4 regions of the Pseudomonas sp. MOIL14HWK12:I2 genome follow, and region 4 is predicted to be linked to each of the others. Evidence: predicted binding sites of a transcription regulator. Region 4 holds the regulator's gene; each other region holds the start of a gene.
The links. The regulator FliA, encoded in region 4, starts transcription of late flagellar genes. The targets are predictions, from matches to a motif close to CTAAAGTTTNNNNNNNNNNNGCCGNTAA.
Positions count from the first base shown of each region.

Region 1: PSK12I2_RS0111540 (methyl-accepting chemotaxis protein) is a predicted target of FliA. The motif match lies at 1,635-1,662, and genes of this name have one in related genera.
Region 2: PSK12I2_RS0104145 (methyl-accepting chemotaxis protein) is a predicted target of FliA. The motif match lies at 2,206-2,233, and genes of this name have one in related genera.
Region 3: PSK12I2_RS0118705 (methyl-accepting chemotaxis protein) is a predicted target of FliA. The motif match lies at 2,208-2,235, and genes of this name have one in related genera.

Region 1 covers NZ_AZOA01000012.1:125,782-129,967, reverse strand. Annotated here, with positions in the region: gene PSK12I2_RS0111540 (methyl-accepting chemotaxis protein) at 1-1,627, opposite strand, end outside; gene PSK12I2_RS0111535 (amidohydrolase family protein) at 1,803-3,266, shown strand; gene PSK12I2_RS0111530 (transporter substrate-binding domain-containing protein) at 3,532-4,186, shown strand, end outside.
Region 2 covers NZ_AZOA01000007.1:221,738-225,923, reverse strand. Annotated here, with positions in the region: gene PSK12I2_RS0104150 (hypothetical protein) at 1-29, shown strand, start outside; gene PSK12I2_RS0104145 (methyl-accepting chemotaxis protein) at 81-2,138, opposite strand; gene PSK12I2_RS0104140 (xanthine phosphoribosyltransferase) at 2,319-2,891, shown strand; gene PSK12I2_RS0104135 (YkgJ family cysteine cluster protein) at 2,895-3,299, shown strand; gene PSK12I2_RS0104130 (YkgJ family cysteine cluster protein) at 3,454-3,768, opposite strand; gene PSK12I2_RS0104125 (penicillin-binding protein 2) at 3,898-4,186, shown strand, end outside.
Region 3 covers NZ_KI783313.1:510,873-515,058, forward strand. Annotated here, with positions in the region: gene PSK12I2_RS0118695 (GGDEF domain-containing protein) at 1-44, shown strand, start outside; gene PSK12I2_RS0118700 (hypothetical protein) at 41-349, opposite strand; gene PSK12I2_RS0118705 (methyl-accepting chemotaxis protein) at 504-2,123, opposite strand; gene PSK12I2_RS0118710 (ATP-binding protein) at 2,352-4,186, shown strand, end outside.
Region 4 covers NZ_AZOA01000009.1:174,469-178,654, reverse strand. Annotated here, with positions in the region: gene flhF (flagellar biosynthesis protein FlhF) at 1-956, shown strand, start outside; gene fleN (flagellar synthesis regulator FleN) at 1,049-1,879, shown strand; gene fliA (RNA polymerase sigma factor FliA) at 1,876-2,616, shown strand; gene PSK12I2_RS0107915 (chemotaxis response regulator CheY) at 2,704-3,078, shown strand; gene PSK12I2_RS0107910 (protein phosphatase CheZ) at 3,098-3,886, shown strand; gene PSK12I2_RS0107905 (chemotaxis protein CheA) at 3,913-4,186, shown strand, end outside.

The DNA.
Region 1 (4,186 bases), on a different contig from region 4:
GGACCTCGTCGGCCACCACGGCGAAGCCGCGGCCCTGCTCGCCGGCCCGAGCGGCCTCGATGGCGGCGTTGAGCGCCAGCAGGTTGGTCTGCTCGGCGATGGTGCGGATCACCGCGATGACCCCGCCGATGGCCTGGCTGTGGGTTTCCAGGGCCGCGACCTTGGTGGCGCTGAGGTCCACCTCGGCGGCCAGGGCCTCGATGGCCTGTTGCGTCTGCTGCATCACCCGGGTGCCTTCCCGGGTGGCCTGATCGGCCTGCTGGGCCGCGGCCACGGCGCCTTCGGTGTTGTTGGCGACGTCCGCCACGCTGGCGGTCATCTCGGTGATGGCGGTGGCCACCTGATCGGTCTCGCCCTGTTGCGTCTGCATGGTCGAACGGGCCTGGCCGATGGAGCCGGCCAGGGACCCCGAGGCCTCGGCCACCGCGCTGGAGGCCTGATCCACCTCGCGCAGCGAGCGACCGAAGGCCTCCAGCATCGCGTTCAGGCTACGGCCGATGTCGGCGATCTCATCACGCCCGTGCAGGGCGGCGCGGCGACTCAGATCGCCCTGGGCGGCGGCGGCGGTCACCCCGACCAGTTCGGCGATCCCCAGGCGCAGGGCCTGGTAGATGCCGGCGAAGGTATAGGCCAGCAGCAGCAGGGCGCCCAGGATCATGCCCACGACAAGATTACGCAGCGTGGTCGCATGGGCCAGACGCTCGGCCAGCAGCTGGGAGAGCTGACCCTGCGCTTCCTCCTGAACCTTGTAGTAGCGGGCGACCACGGCATTGCCCTGGGCACCCAGGGCGCGACCGGAAACCGTACCCTCATTGGTCATGGCCGCCTGCATGCCCTGACGGAAGTTGGCATAGTCGTCCGCCGCCTGGGCCAGGGAGCCCTTGAGGCGCTGGGCCAGCTCCGGCGCCTGCCGCGCCAGGAGTCTGAGGCCCTGCTCCAGTTCGTCGGCGCTCTGCCGTTCCTGGTTCACCACGCTGCGCGCCAGATTCAGACTGGCCGGATCGAAGCGGTTGGTGGCACTCAGGCCGAAGGCCAGGCCGCGCAGCTGGCCGATGAGGTTGATTTCCCGCGGCAGGCGCACGGAGGTGATGTCGATGAGAAAGAGGCTGGTGTAATCCGAATCCAGCGCCAGGCCGGAGGTGGCCGACACGTAATAGAAGAGATTGAGGGTCTGGGTCAGCTGCTCGTTCCAGGCCTCGAATCCCTCCAGCGGGGTGCCGGTGGCTCCCTGCATCAGGCGCTCGGCGCCTCGCCGCAGCTGGCTCAGGCGATCGCCGGTTTCCAGCTGGGTGCCGAGTTCGCGATCCAGCCGGCCGAGGTCGTCATAGGCCTTGAGCAGGTTGTCACGGTTGTTCTGCCAATCCTGCTGGGCCGAGGCATCGCCATCCTGGAGTCGCTTGGTCAGGGCGCGCTGCAACATGCTCAAGCGGGCGACCGGCGTCAGTTGCGTCAGATAGCGCTGACCGTCGATTTCCTGGGCCAGACCGACCCGCTGTTCCTGGATATCCTGATAGAGATAGACGCTGAGAAACACCAGGGGCACCAGGATGATGGCCGCCAGGCAGGCGAATTTGGCGGGGAATCTCAGGCGATTCATTAGGCTTACGACAGGGGTCAACAGATTCATGGCGGGCTCACGGGCGGCAGAGGGGGTCACTTGGGCTGTACCGCCCAATTTGTGACCTAATAGACAGAGTTTTCTGTAACAGTTCTATCGCTATCGGCCTGCCGTCTCGCTTATATGGCCCTTTGCCACTCGACGGTCGAAAGGCGTCTCCCAACGGTCGCAGGATGGCTCTAGCATGCATGATGTAGTGATTCTCAATGCCCTTGTGCTGGATGGTCGCGACCGTCCGGGCCGGGTTCTCGACGTGGCGATTGCCGGCGAGCGTATCCAGGCACTCGGTCAGTTGGCCGGGCAACCGGCACGGGAGGTCCGCGATGGCCGCGGCCTGGCGCTGGCGCCCGGCTTCATCGATGTCCATACCCATGACGACACCATGGTCATCCGCCGCCCCGAGCAACTGCCCAAGCTCAGTCAGGGGGTCACCACCGTGGTGGTCGGCAACTGCGGCATCAGCGCCGCCCCGGTGCGGTTGCGTGGCGAGCCGCCGGATCCGCTGAATCTGCTGGGCCCGGCCGCGGCCTTCAGCTATCCCACCTTTGCCGCCTACCGGGCGGCGGTGGAGCAGGCCCGTCCCGGCGTCAACGTCGCCGCCCTGGTCGGGCACACGGCGCTGCGCAACAATCACCTGGACGATCTCCAGCGCGCCGCCACCCCTGCCGAGATCGCTGCCATGCGCGCCGAATTGCGCGATAGCCTGGCCGCTGGCGCTCTGGGGCTCTCCACCGGCCTGGCCTACGCCTCCGCCATGGCGGCGCCAACCGCGGAGGTGGCGGAGCTGGCCGCCGAGCTGGACGCCGTGGGCGGACTCTATGCCACCCACTTGCGCAGCGAATTCGCCGCGGTGCACGAAGCCCTGGACGAAGCCCTGGACATCGGTCGCCAGGCCCGGGCGCCGGTGGTGGTGTCCCACTTCAAGTGCGCCGGGGTGGACAACTGGGGCCGCGCGCCGGAGTTGCTCGGCGCCCTGGCGCGGGCCGCCCACAGCCAGCCGGTCGGCTGCGACTGCTATCCCTATGCCGCCAGCTCCTCCACCCTGGATCTCAAGCAGGTCACCGACCGCCACCGCATCACCATCACCTGGTCCACCCCGCACCCCGAGTGCGGCGGCCGCGACCTGGCCGCCATCGCCGCCGACTGGGGCCTGGACCTGCAGGCCACCGCCCGTCGCCTGCAACCGGCCGGTGCCGTCTACTACGGCATGAGCGAAGCCGACGTGCGCCTCATCCTCGCCCATCCGCTGAGCATGATCGGCTCCGACGGCCTGCCCGAGGACCCCTTCCCCCATCCGCGACTCTGGGGCGCCTTCCCGCGGGTGCTCGGTCACTTCAGCCGCGACCTTGGCCTCTTTCCCTTGCACACCGCCGTGCACAAGATGACCGGCCTCTCCGCCGCCCGCTTCGGCTTGGCGGGTCGCGGCCTGATCGAGCCCGGCGCCCAGGCCGATCTGGTGCTGTTCGACCCCGCCCGCATCCGCGACGTGGCCGACTTCAGCGAGCCGCAACGGCCTGCCGAAGGCATCGAAGCGGTCTGGGTGAATGGGCACCTGGCCTATGCACCGGGGCAGGCCATTGGCGAGCGTCATGGTCGCTTCCTGCCGCGCGCCGGGGATCTGCGGTCGACCTTCCCACGTTCCGCCTGAGCGCTACCGGGTAACGCCTCCAGCTGGTGCATCCCCGTTACCTTCCGCCACCTCCCGGTGCCCCTTGGCGCACCGGGAACCCCTTCCGCTGCCTGTCCCCCGTGCCAAGCCCTTGATTTGCAACGTCATGCGAATAGCTGGCACAGTCGCTGCAATCTATTCCGTTGTTACGAACATACTTCCGCTATAACGGAAAAGGAGACATGCGATGACAGGCAAGACGAAGGGGTGGAAAACGCTGGCGCTGCTGGTCGGCCTGGTCGCCATGACCGGCGCCCAGGCGGCCAAGCTGGATGACGTGCTCAAGCGCGGCCATCTGGTCGTGGGCACCGGCAGCACTAATGCGCCGTGGCACTTCCAGGGCGCCGACGGCAAGTTGCAAGGCTTCGATATCGATATCTCCAAGGTCATCGCCAAGGGCCTGTTCAACGATCCGGAAAAGGTCGAGTTCGTCGTCCAGGGCTCGGATGCGCGCATCCCGAACCTGCTCACCGACAAGGTCGACATCAGCTGCCAATTCATCACCGTGACCGCCAGCCGCGCCCAGCAGGTGGCCTTCACCCTGCCCTACTACCGCGAAGGCGTGGCCCTGCTCCTGCCGGCCAACAGCCGCTACCAGCAAATCGACGACCTCAAGGCGGCCAAGGGCGACCTGACCGTGGCCGTGCTGCAGAACGTCTATGCCGAGGAACTGGTGCACCAGGCGCTGCCCGGCGCCAAGGTCGACCAGTACGACAGCGTCGACCTGCTCTACCAGGCCCTGGGCACCGGCCGCGCCGACGCCGTGGCCACCGACCAGTCCTCGGTCAAGTACCTGATGACCCAGAATCCCGGCCGCTACCGCTCGCCCGACTATGCCTGGAGTCCCCAGACCTATGCCTGCGCGGTCAAGCGCGGCGACCAGGACTGGCTGAACTTCG
Region 2 (4,186 bases), on a different contig from region 4:
TGGGCCGGCTGCTCGATACCCGGGCCTGATCATAAAGCTTTGAGCAAAAGGGGCGCCCTGAAAGGCGCCCCTTTTGCGTGCTAGCCCAGGCGGAAGCGGGTGGTGTTGGCCGTCAGGGTGCGGCTGCCCGCCTCCAGACCCACCGCCGTGCTCTGCACCGTGCGCGCATTGCCGAGCAGATCGGCCGCGGCCCCATCGATCTGCTGGATATTGCCACTGACCTGGTCGGCGGTGACCGCCTGCTGTTCGGCGGCGGTGGCGATCTGCACCAGGGTGTCGGAGACGCCCTGCACCGACTCGGCGATCTCTTCCAGCCGCCGCCCCAGCCCGATGATCGACTGGGCATCGCTGGCGGCCTGGCCGCAGGCCTCCTGCATCAGGGACACGGCCTGGGCCACGGTGCCGCTCAGGCTGCCAACGGTCCCGGCGATCTGCGCCGTGGAAGCCTGGGTGCGCTGCGACAGCGAACGTACCTCGTCGGCGACCACCGCGAAGCCCCTTCCCTGGTCACCGGCCCGGGCCGCCTCGATGGCGGCGTTGAGCGCCAGCAGGTTGGTCTGTTCGGCGATGCCGCGGATGACGTCCACCACCTGCTGGATCTGCCCGGCCTGGGCATTGACCTGGGCCATGGCCGCAGCTGTCTCGTCCAGGCGCTGGTTGAGGCGCTGGATGCTGGCGGTGGTCTGGCGACTGTCACTCTGGCTGGCCTCGGCGATGCCGCGCATCTGCTCGGCGCGCCCGGCGGCCTCTTCGCAACTCTGGGCCACGCCCTGGGCGGTGGCGGCCAGTTCGGTGGCGGCGGTGGCGATCTGGGTGATCTGCTGGCGCTGGGCTTCGACGGCGCCCAGCGCCGCCTCGGCCTGCTGACCCAGCTCCCCGGACGCCGTGCCCACCTGGCGACTCTCCTGCTCGACCGCCTGCAGACTGCCGCGCAGCTGCACCACGGCCAGGTCCAGTGCGCGGCCGATCTCGGCCAGTTCGTCCTGGCCAGTCACCTGGGCCGAACGGGTCAGGTCGCCGTCACGCAGGCCTTCGGCCAAGTTGGTGATGCGCCGGGCGCTGCCGCGAATGGCGGCCTGCATGCACAGCAGCAGGTAGCAGGTCACCACCAGCAGCAGGCCGAAGCCGGCGGCGATGGCGGCAAAGCTGCGCACGGCATCGGCGCCATAGTATTGCAGCCGTTGGTCCAGGTTCTTCAGGGTCTGCTGGCGGAAGGTCTGCAGCCCCTGCAGAACCCCGTCCAGCGTGGTTTCGAACTGCTCCGGCTTGAGCGTGATCTCGCCGCCGAACACTCCCTGATCGAGGGTCTTGAGACTGGCGTCCAGCTGGCTGCTGAGCTTCTGGTAGTCGTCCTTCCAGCTGGCCATGTCGGCGGGCAGCTTGCTGCCGAGCAGCACCGCGACCTTGGCCAGGCTCTCGCTGGAATCACCGACGCGGGCGCGCAGGTCGCGCAACTGCAGGCGGCTCTGCAGGCTGAACTGGCCGGAGACCACACTGGCCTGACCAACGCTGGCCAGGCGGCCGAGGCGCTCGTACAACTCGACCGACTGGGTGGTGCCGATCTGCATCAGCAGGTAGGTTTCCATCCAGGGATCGAGGATGAGGCCGCTGTCCAGGGCGATCTCCTCGCGCAGCGCCTGCACGGCGCCCAGGGCGGCGGTGAATCTGTCGTAGCCGTCCGGCCACCAGCCCAGGCTGCGCAGATCGCTGACCTCCAGCCCGGCGAGCGCCTGCTGCAGGGTCTTGAAGCGCGCCTGCACATCGGCGCCGGCCCCTTCGCTCTCCAGTTGCTGTCCGAGCTGGGCGAGCCGCTCGCGCCGACTGTCGTTGCGACTTTCCAGAGCGGCTATGGCGGCCTGCACGGCCGGCGTCTCCTGGCGACTGGTGTCGATCGCCTTCCAGCGCGCGGTCAGGTTGCGCCGGAGGGTGAGTTCTTCTTCCACGGCATCCAGCCGTTGCAGCAGTCGCACGCCACTGCGCTCGCCACTGACAGTGGCCAGCTTGGCCTGGAAATCGGCGCCCAGCAGCCAGAGACTGACCGCCAGCGGCAGGATGAACAGCACCAGCAGCAGGGCGAACTTGCGGGCGAAGCCGAACTGGCTCAGCACGCGCATACCCGGTGACAACAAAACACCCATGTTCGACCACTCCTGTGCCAGCCACCGGCAAGCGTCGGCTATCCGTTGCGGATAGCTATAGGACGATTTGTCGGCAAACTAACGACTTTCTTGAAAGATAGGGCACAATCGCCGCCCTCCCGTATTCCCAGACCCGGTCCTGCACTCAGGCCCGGGCGTTGCCGTTAAAGGACCGTCCGCGTGGAACGCCTCAAAGCCAAGATTCGCAGCGAAGGCCAAGTACTCTCCGAGCAGGTGCTCAAGGTCGATGCCTTCCTCAACCACCAGATCGATCCGGCGCTGATGCGCGACATCGGTCAGGAGTTCGCCCGCCGCTTCGCCGACGCCGGCATCACCAAGATCGTGACCATCGAAGCCTCGGGGATCGCCCCGGCGGTGCTGACCGGACTGGAGCTGGGCGTGCCGGTGATCTTCGCCCGCAAGCACCAGTCGCTGACCCTGACCGACAACCTGCTGGTGGCCAGCGTCTATTCCTTTACCAAGCAGACGGAGAGCACCATAGCCGTCTCGACCATGCATCTGTCATCCGACGACCGGGTGCTGATCATCGACGACTTCCTCGCCAACGGTAAGGCGGCCAAGGCGCTGATCTCCATCATCGGTCAGGCCGGGGCCCAGGTCGCAGGGCTGGGCATCGTCATCGAGAAGTCCTTCCAGGTCGGTCGCGCCGAACTCGACGCCCAGGGCTATCGCGTCGAATCCCTGGCCCGCGTCGCCTCCCTGGCCGATGGTCAGGTCACCTTCGCCGAGTAAGCCATGGCTCAGATACTGCGCATTCTCGGGGCCGATCTCGATCGTACCGAAACCTGGATCCGTTACGACAGGGCCATGTGCCTGGACTGCGTGTCCAGCTGCTGCACCCTGCCGGTGGAAGCCCGCCTGTCCGATCTGATCCGCATGGGCGTGGTGGACGAATTCGAGAAGGGCGAGCCGCTCAAGGACATCGCCAAGCGACTCAAGAAGGACGGCGTGGTCGAGCGCCTCAACGCCAAGACCGGGCTCTTCACCCTGGTGCGGCTGTCCAACAACGATTGCGTCTACCTGCATCCCAAGACGCGGCTGTGCACCATCTACGACCAGCGCCCGGAAACCTGCCGCAACCACCCAAGGGTCGGCCCGCGCCCGGGGTATTGCGCCTACAAGCCGCAGAAGCTGCGTTGAATCCCTGATCGCGGCCATGCCGGTGCGCCGTAGCGACCGCTCTGGCTTGGACTATCGCGGCCGTGGGCCGCTCCTACAGAAGCCTCATCTCCTGTAGGAGCGGCCCATGGCCGCGATAAGACTTCCCGGCGGCCGAGCCTTTCAGGCGAGTCGCTCAGAAATCACCGCTCTCCATCGCCCTTTTCATATCCTCCCGCTCCTCCAGACATTCCGGGCCGGCCATGTCGAAGATCCGGCAGACCCAGGGCCGCACCTCGTAGATGCTGCAATTCATCTGCTCGCGATCCAGGGCGGCGCACCAGCCGTCGTCGAGGCGCTTCATGCGGGTACCGGTCCAGTCTTCCTCGATGTAGCGGGCGGGCACGCCGGCATCGTCGAACAGCAGGACTTCCTGGCGGCAGCACCAGGCCTGACAGCTCTCGCAGGTCACGGTTGGGGTGGAAAGATCGTGCAGGGGGATGTCGCTCATGTGCGCAGTGTACCGCCCCCGACCGCCCAGCGGTTTCCGGCCGATGGCTGGAGCAGTTACCATGCGCGTCCCTGACGGTTGTAACCAGTTGTGACCATGCCCAAGCCCTCTTCTCGCGCAGGAGCCGCCATGACGGCCGCACCCCGCTATCGCTTCTATGTCGTGGTCGTCGTGCTGGTCCTGCTGACCTGCGTGGTCGCCGGCCGCATCACCTACCTCAAGCTGTTCGATGCCGCCTTCCTGGGTGACCAGGGCGATCGCCGCTCGGTGCGCCACATCGCCATTCCGGTGACCCGCGGCATGATCACCGACCGCAACGGCGCGCCCCTGGCGGTTTCCACCGAGGTGGTGACCATCTGGTGCAATCCGTCCGAGATGCAGGACAGCGCCGACCAGCTGGGGCGCCTGGCCCAGGCCA
Region 3 (4,186 bases), on a different contig from region 4:
CCAAGCGCGCCGGCCGGGCGCGGGTGGTGCTGGCCGAGGCCTAGAGGCGTTCGGTCGGCTGAGCGCGGATCAGGATCTCGCGCTGGCGAAAGGCCGTTTCCAGCCGGCGCCGATAGTCCGCCCACCAGGCCCTGTCCAGGGCCTCGGTCATGACCTCGTAGACCAGCAACTCGTCGTCCTCGACGCGCTCCGCCTCGTCCTGGCACAGGCCCTCCACCGGCGCCCGGCTGAAGGCGGTCAGCCCGCCGAAGCGCGGCACCAGTTCCTCACGGACCTCCTGGAACAGCGCCCCGGGCAGGCGCTGGCCGTCGTTGTCGTTCAGGGGTAGCAGCAACTGGATGAGGTACATGGCCGTTTCTCCTGGGATCTTTCGCTGCAGACCCCCTGGCACCCCTGACCGGTTCCCGGCCGCTGGTCCTGCCATGCCTGCCTGCCGGTAGGCTGGCAACGCAAAGGCCCTGCCGAGGGGCTCTCGGCAGGGCCTTTCCAGGCGTTCAGCTGGATCAGACCGAGAAGCGACCGACCAGGCGATTCATGTCCACCGCCAGGCGCGAGACCTCATGGGCGGCCGCGGCGGTCTGGTGGGCACCGGCCGAGGTCTGGATCGACAGGTCGCGGATGCTGACCAGATTCTGGTCCACCGATCGGGCGACCTGGGCCTGCTCTTCCGACGCCGTGGCGATGAGGAAATTGCGCTCGTTGATCTCGGTGATGGAGCGGGCGATCTCCTCCAGGGCGGCACCGGCTTCGTGGGCGATCTTCAGGGTGGCGGTGGCCTCGTCGCGGCTGCGTTGCATGGCCTGCACGGCGCCTTCCGAACCGCTCTGGATGCCGCCGATCATCTGCTCGATCTCGCGGGTGGATTCCTGGGTTCGGTGGGCCAGGGCGCGCACCTCGTCGGCGACCACGGCGAAGCCGCGACCCTGTTCACCGGCGCGGGCGGCTTCGATGGCGGCGTTCAGCGCCAGCAGGTTGGTCTGCTCGGCGATGCCGCGGATCACATCGACCACGGTGGCGATGCCTTGCGCCTGTCCGGCCAGAGCGACGATCTGCTCGCTGGTGTGGGACACGGTGCTGGTCAGGGAGTTGATGGCATTGACGGTCTCGGTGACGCGGGCCGCGCCCAGGCCGGTGGAGCGCTCGGATTGCTGCGCCGAGGTCGAGGCCGAGGCGGCGTTACGCGCCACCTCCTCCACGGCGGCGGTCATCTCGTTGACCGCCGCGGCAGCCTGTTCCACCTCGCCGTTCTGGCGTTGCAGGCCACGGCTGGCTTCTTCGGTCACGGCATTCATCTCTTCGGCGGCGGACGCCAGCTGGGTCGAGGCTTCGCCGATGTGGCTGACGGTGTCGCGCAGGGTCTGCTGCATCTGCACCGTGGCCCGCATCAGGTCGGCCATCTCGTCGCGACCCTCTGCCACAACCGACACCCGCAGATCGCCTTCGGCAATGCGCTTGTTGATGGCCAGCACCTGGCGCAGCGGCTGCAGGATGCTGCGGGTATAGAGCACGGCCAGCACCACGGTGAGGACCACGGCCACGGCGGAGATGATCCCGAGCAGCCAGAGGTTACGGCTATAGGTCTGGTTGGCCAGCTCGCCCGCCTGCTTGGCGCCGCGTTGGTTGAAGTCACCCAGGGCGACGATCTTCTCCTGCAGGTCGTTGGTCAGCGGACGGATGTTGGCATTGACGTAGGCGGTCCCTTCGCTGGCCGGACGCGTCCGGGCGATGGCAACGATCTCGTCGAGCCGGGCGTCGTAGGCCTTGACGCCGGCGGACACGGCATCGGCCAACCGCTGCTCCTCAGGCGAAGCGACCAGGGCCTGATAGGCCGCCACCTCCTTCTGCAGCTGGCCGCGCGTCTGGGCGATGGTCGCCGCGGCGGTCTGCTTCATCTGGTCGTCCTCCGAGGCCACCATGCGCAAGGTCTCCAGGCGCAGACGGAGCACCAGGGTATCCATCTTGGCGGTCTGGGCGATGCTGGCCATCCAATTGGTCTCGACGTCCTGCTCCGCTTTATAGAGCGAATTCAGGCCGACGGCCGAGGTGACCGCCAGGACCAGCAGCAACAGGGTGACGGCGGCAAAACACACGGCCGAACGGGCCGACAATCTCAGGGTACGCATGGAATGACTCCGGGCAGACAGGGCAGATTCACCTCCTTCTGTTCGGCGTCACCGTCCCTTGACTGAATAGCCACCCATCGCCGATCAGCGGCACCCCCTCGATAAGCTGCAGGCTAGAGCTGGCGCGGCCTGCAGCGATATACACCGGCCCGACGACGGGAGCTCAAGCCTGGCAAAGGACCACTCTAACTCAGGCTAGAATGAGCCTTCTCCACCATCGAAATGCCCATGTCGCCTATTAAGTCCCGCCCTGCGCACCTGGTCCCGCTGCGCAACCGCCTGCTGGCCATCGCCTTCGCCGGGATCGTGCCCCTGGCGCTGATTGCCGGGCTGGGGCTGTGGCTGCTCGTCCATCACCAGCAGCATGAAGCTGAACAGCGGGCGCTGGAATCCAGCCGCCAGGCCGCCACCACCATCGAGAGCGAACTGCGCCGTTCGGTGACCATCCTCCAGGCCCTGGCCGAGTCGCCCCTGCTGGCGGCGGGCGACCTGGAGGGCTTCGCCACCCTGGTCGAGCGGGTCCTGCCGCTGGCGCCGGGATGGCGCTCGGTGCTGCTCGCCACACCGGATGGGCAGGTCATCAAACGGATATCGAGCTTCAAACGGGCGCCGGGGGGGCCTGTCGCCGAGCCGGACAGCTTCGCCGAGGTGATCGCCCAGCGCCGGCCAGTGGTTGGGCAACTGGGCCGTGGCCCCTCCGGCCTGCTCGCCTTTCCGATTAGGGTCCCGGTGTTGCGTGAGGGTCAGCTGAGCTTCGTGTTGACCGCGGTGATGACACCGGAAAGCATCCGCGCGGCGCGTCTGGCCCGCGCCCTGCCCAAGGACTGGGTGGGCTCGGTATTCGATCGCCATGGCCTGCGCATTGCCCGTACCAGTCTGCATGAGGAAAGCCTGGGCGAGCCCGCCCTGCCAGGCCTGGCGGCGATCCTGACGCAACCGGGTGAGGAAGGCGTCGGCACCGCCCGTACCCGCGAAGGCCGCCAGGTCTATACCGCCTTCGTGCGCCTGCCCGATTCCGGCTGGACCGTGACCACCGCCATCCCCACCGAAGAGGTGACCGCGGCCGCCAATCGTTCCTTCGCCATCTATGGCGGTGGCCTGGTGCTGTCGGTGGCTTTCGCCTGGGCGATGGCCCTGCTGCTGTCGCGGCGCATCAGCCAGCCGGTACAGGCGCTGCAGGCCGCCGCCCAGGCGCTGGGCCAGCGCCAGCCACCCGTGCTGCCGGACAGTGACGTCCTGGAAATCCGCCAGGTCGGCGAAGCCCTGCTGGCCGCAGCCGACGCCCGCCGGCTGCTGGAAGAGGAGCGGGACGACTACCTGCGGGGCCTGCAGCGGAGTCAGGAACAGTTGCAGCTGCAGGTCGCCGATCTGGAGGTCCTGCAACGGCTCAATCATCGCCTGCTGCAATTGCCCTCGCTGTCGCAACAGTTGCGGGAGATCCTCGAGGTCCTCTGCCACTTTCATCAGACGTCCCTGGGCTGCGTCTCGCTGCTGGAAGACGGCAAGCCGCCGCAGCTGTATTTCGCGCCGGGCTTCGCGGTCGAGGAGCAGGACCAGTTGGCCGCCCTGCAGCCCGCGGACAGCGCCTGTGCCGCCGCCCTGCGCAGCGGTACCCGCGTGGTGATACCGGAGCTAGCGACCGCGCCGGAGTTCGCCACCCTGGCCACGCTTGGCCGCCGCCTGGGCTTTGCCGCCCTGCATGCCGTGCCCTTGCGCAGTACCCTGCACGGCACCCTCGGCGCGCTCACCGTGCACCTGCCGGAGGCCGGGGAACCCACGCCGCGCCAGCAGCGCCTGGCCGATCTGTGCGCCTCCAAGGCGGCGCTGGTGATCGATCGCGCCCGCATTCAGGAGGCCGCGCTGCACTCGCAACGCCGTCTGCGAGTGGCGCTGGAGAGCTCGCAGGTGTCCTTCGGCATCGCCGTGCCCGCCGCCGAAGGCGGCTTCGTCTGGGACTATCTCAACCCCATCGGCGCCGCCACCCTGGGCCACGACGGCAGCGCCGCGCATCCCAGCCTGCCCTGGGCCGGTCCGCGCATCCTGCAGGCCTGTGGTGAGCACCA
Region 4 (4,186 bases):
CCGCGCCGGAAGACCGTCGCGCCCTGGAAGCCATGCGCAGCGAACTCAGCGGTCTGCGTGAACTGCTGGAAGTCCAGCTCGGCTCCATGGCCTGGACCCAGGTGCAGTCCACCCGTCCGCAGCAGGCCGGCCTCTGGCGTCGTCTGCAGCGCATGGGTCTGCCGGCCGATCTGGCCCGCCACCTGCTCGACAGCGTCGCCAAGATCCAGGACCCGCGCCATGCCTGGCGCATGCTGCTGGCCAACTTCGCCCAGCTGGCCAAGACCACCGATGCCAAGATTCTGGAGGAGGGTGGTGTCGTCGCCTTCGTCGGTCCGGCCGGCATGGGCAAGACCACCACCCTGGCCAAGCTCGCCGCCAGCTACGTGCTCAAGTACGGTCCCCAGAGTCTGGCGCTGGTCAGCATGGACAGCTTCCGCATCGGTGCCCAGGAGCAGATCAAGACCCTTGGCCGCATCCTCGACGTGCCGGTGACCCTGGTCGACCCGGGCCAGTCCCTGGCCCAGGCGCTGGCACCCCTGGCACGCAAGCGCCTGGTGCTGATCGACACCGCGGGCATGCCCGCCAATGATCCGGCGCTCAAGGTGCAGCTCGAAGCCCTGGCCAACCGCCAGCTGAAAATTCGCAACTATCTGGTATTGGGTGTCACCAGCCAGAGCCAGGTGCTCAAGGCGGCCTACCACAGCTATCGGCGCTGCGGCCTGAGCGGCTGCGTGCTGACCAAGCTGGACGAAGCCGCCAGTCTCGGCGAGGCCCTGGGTCTGGCCATCAGCCAGCGCCTGCCGGTGGCCTACATTGCCGACGGCCCGCGCATCCCGGACGACCTGCATCCGGCCCGCAGCCACCAGCTGGTGAGCCGCGCGGTGAGCCTGCAGGCCCCCGAGGAACCGAGCGAAGAAACCATGGCGGGCATGCTTGCCGGCCTGTATCAGAGCAATGCCCGCCGCGCCGGTTAGCGCAGACGAACGGTAGTGGTGCATCGCATGCCTGGGCACGCCAAATGCACTTGGTCTAAAGTGTGACGGATTTCAATCAAAGGTATCAGGCAATGGGTAGCATGCATCCCGTCCAAGTCATAGCGGTCACGGGCGGTAAAGGCGGTGTCGGCAAGACCAACGTGTCGGTCAACCTGGCCTTGGCCCTGGCCGATATCGGGCGGCGCGTCATGCTGCTCGACGCCGACCTGGGCCTTGCCAACATCGACGTTCTGCTCGGCCTGTCGCCCAAGCGCACCCTGGCCGACGTCATCTCCGGCGAGTGCGAGCTGCGCGACGTGCTGCTGCACGGCCCGGGCGGCATCCGCATCGTCCCGGCGGCCTCGGGCACCCAGGCGATGGTCAATCTGACGCCGGCCCAGCACGCCGGTCTGATCCAGGCCTTCAGCGACATCAGCGAAAACCTCGACGTGCTCATCGTCGATACCGCGGCCGGCATCGGCGACCAGGTGGTCAGCTTCGTTCGCGCCGCCCAGGAAGTCCTGGTGGTGGTGTGCGACGAGCCCACCTCCATCACCGATGCCTACGCCCTGATCAAGCTGCTCAATCGCGACCATGGCGTCACCCGTTTCCGGGTCCTGGCGAACATGGCGCTGACGCCCCAGGAAGGTCGCAATCTCTTTGCTAAGCTGACCAAGGTGACCGACAGATTCCTGGATGTCGCCCTCCAGTATGTGGGCGCCATTCCGTTCGACGAGGCGGTGCGCAAAGCCGTGCAGAAACAGCGCCCCGTGTTCGAAGCCTTTCCGCGTGCCAAGGCCTCGCTGGCCTTTCGTGCGGTAGCTCAGAAAGTCGATGGCTGGCCGTTGCCCGCCAATCCGCGCGGCCATCTCGAGTTCTTTGTCGAGCGCCTTGTGCAACCAGCCATCGGTACCCACGCATGACAGCATCCAGCGGGCTTCGCATGTACAGCAAAACCTCGGAACGTACCCAGCAGGAGCAACTCATCAACCGCTATGCGCCGTTGGTGAAACGCATCGCCTACCACCTCCTGGCGCGATTGCCTGCCAGTGTGCAGGTCGAGGACCTGATGCAGGCCGGCATGATCGGCCTGCTGGAGGCCTCGCGCAAATATGACGCCGGCAAGGGTGCCAGCTTCGAGACCTACGCCGGCATCCGCATCCGCGGCGCCATGCTCGACGAGGTCCGCAAGGGCGATTGGGCACCACGCTCGGTGCACCGCAACACGCGCATGGTCACCGACGCCATTCGCGCGGTGGAAGCGCGCACCGGTCGCGACGCTAAAGATTCCGAAGTCGCGGCCGAACTTAAATTGAGTCTGGATGAGTACTACGGCATCCTTGGCGACACCATGGGGAGTCGCCTGTTCAGTTTCGACGACCTCATGGAGGGTGGTGAGCATGGGCTCGAGGAGAGCGGTTCGCATGAACTCGAACCCGGTCGCGGTCTGGAGGACGAGCGCTTCCGCAAGGCCCTGGCCGACGCCATCGCCAATCTTCCGGAGCGTGAACGTCTGGTGCTCTCGCTGTATTACGACGAGGAACTCAACCTCAAGGAAATCGGCGAGGTGCTGGGCGTGAGCGAGTCACGCGTCTGCCAACTTCACAGTCAATGCGCGGCACGCCTGCGGGCGCGGCTGGCGGAATGGCGTTCGCGTTAACCGGCTGGTACTCAGGCTACTACGATTGCTTAGACGCGCCTTGCGGCGTGTGTGCGGATTAGGACGGAGGTCGACTTGGACAAGAACATGAAAATCCTCATCGTGGACGATTTTTCCACGATGAGACGCATCATCAAGAATTTGCTGCGCGATCTGGGATTCACCAACACCGCCGAAGCGGACGACGGCAACACCGCGCTGCCGATGTTGCAGAGCGGCAACTTCGATTTTCTCGTCACCGACTGGAACATGCCCGGCATGACCGGCATCGACCTGCTGCGCCAGGTGCGCGCCGATGCGCGCCTGAAGACCCTGCCAGTGCTGATGGTGACCGCCGAAGCCAAGCGCGAGCAGATCATCGAAGCCGCTCAGGCCGGCGTGAACGGCTATGTGGTCAAGCCTTTCACCGCCCAGGTGCTGAAAGAAAAGATCGACAAGATCTTCGAGCGGGTGAACGGCTGAAGAAAGCCGCGGGGACGTTATGGATCAGCTTGGCTCCAACAGCTTCAGCGACTTCGAGTCGAATCTCAAACAGCACGCCCAAGAGCTGGTGAAATGCCTGGAAAGCGGCGATTTCACCCAGGCCGTGCACGTCATCAATGAACTCAACCAGTTGCGCGATCGGGGTCTCTACCAGGAAGTCGGCAAGCTGACCCGCGAGTTGCACAACGCCATCGTCAACTTCGAGATCGATCCGCGCGGCATGGCCGGCGAAGAGGTCTCCCAGATCAGCGATGCCACCGATCGTCTCTCCTACGTGGTGAAGATGACCGAGAACGCCGCCAACCGGACCATGGATCTGGTGGAGGAGAGCGCCCCGCTGGTAGGCAACTTCGGCGACGAAGCCCGGGCCGTGCATGCCGACTGGAAGAAGTTCATGCGCCGGGAAATGGGCGCGGACGAATTCCGCGAGCTGGCCAAGCGCGTCGACGCCTTCCTCAGTCACAGCGAGAGCAGCGCCGAGCAATTGTCGGCCAAGCTCAACGACATCCTCCTGGCGCAGGACTACCAGGACCTTACCGGTCAGGTGATCAAGCGCGTGGTCAATCTCGTCGGGCAGATCGAGAAAGACCTCGTCAAGCTGGTGATGATGGCCAGCCAGGTCGATCGCTATACCGGCTTCAGTCACGATCACACCGCGCTGATCGAACAGAATCGAAAAGAAAAGACGATGAAGGGTGAAGGTCCGCAGATTCATGCCGATAAGCGTGAAGACGTCGTGGCCGCTCAGGTCGACGTCGACGATCTTCTATCCAGTCTGGGCTTTTGACCCAGACCCTCTTGGGGAGTGCAGGAATGAGCTTCGACGCCGATGAAGAGATCCTCCAGGATTTCCTGGTAGAGGCCGGCGAGATTCTCGAACAGTTGTCCGAACAATTGGTCGAGCTGGAAAGCCGCCCGGATGACATGGATCTGCTGAACGCCATTTTCCGTGGCTTCCATACCGTAAAGGGCGGTGCCGGTTTCCTGCAGCTCCATACCCTGGTCGAGTGCTGCCATATCGCGGAAAACGTTTTCGACATCCTGCGCAAGGGCGAACGCCGCGTGGATGCCGAGCTGATGGATGTGG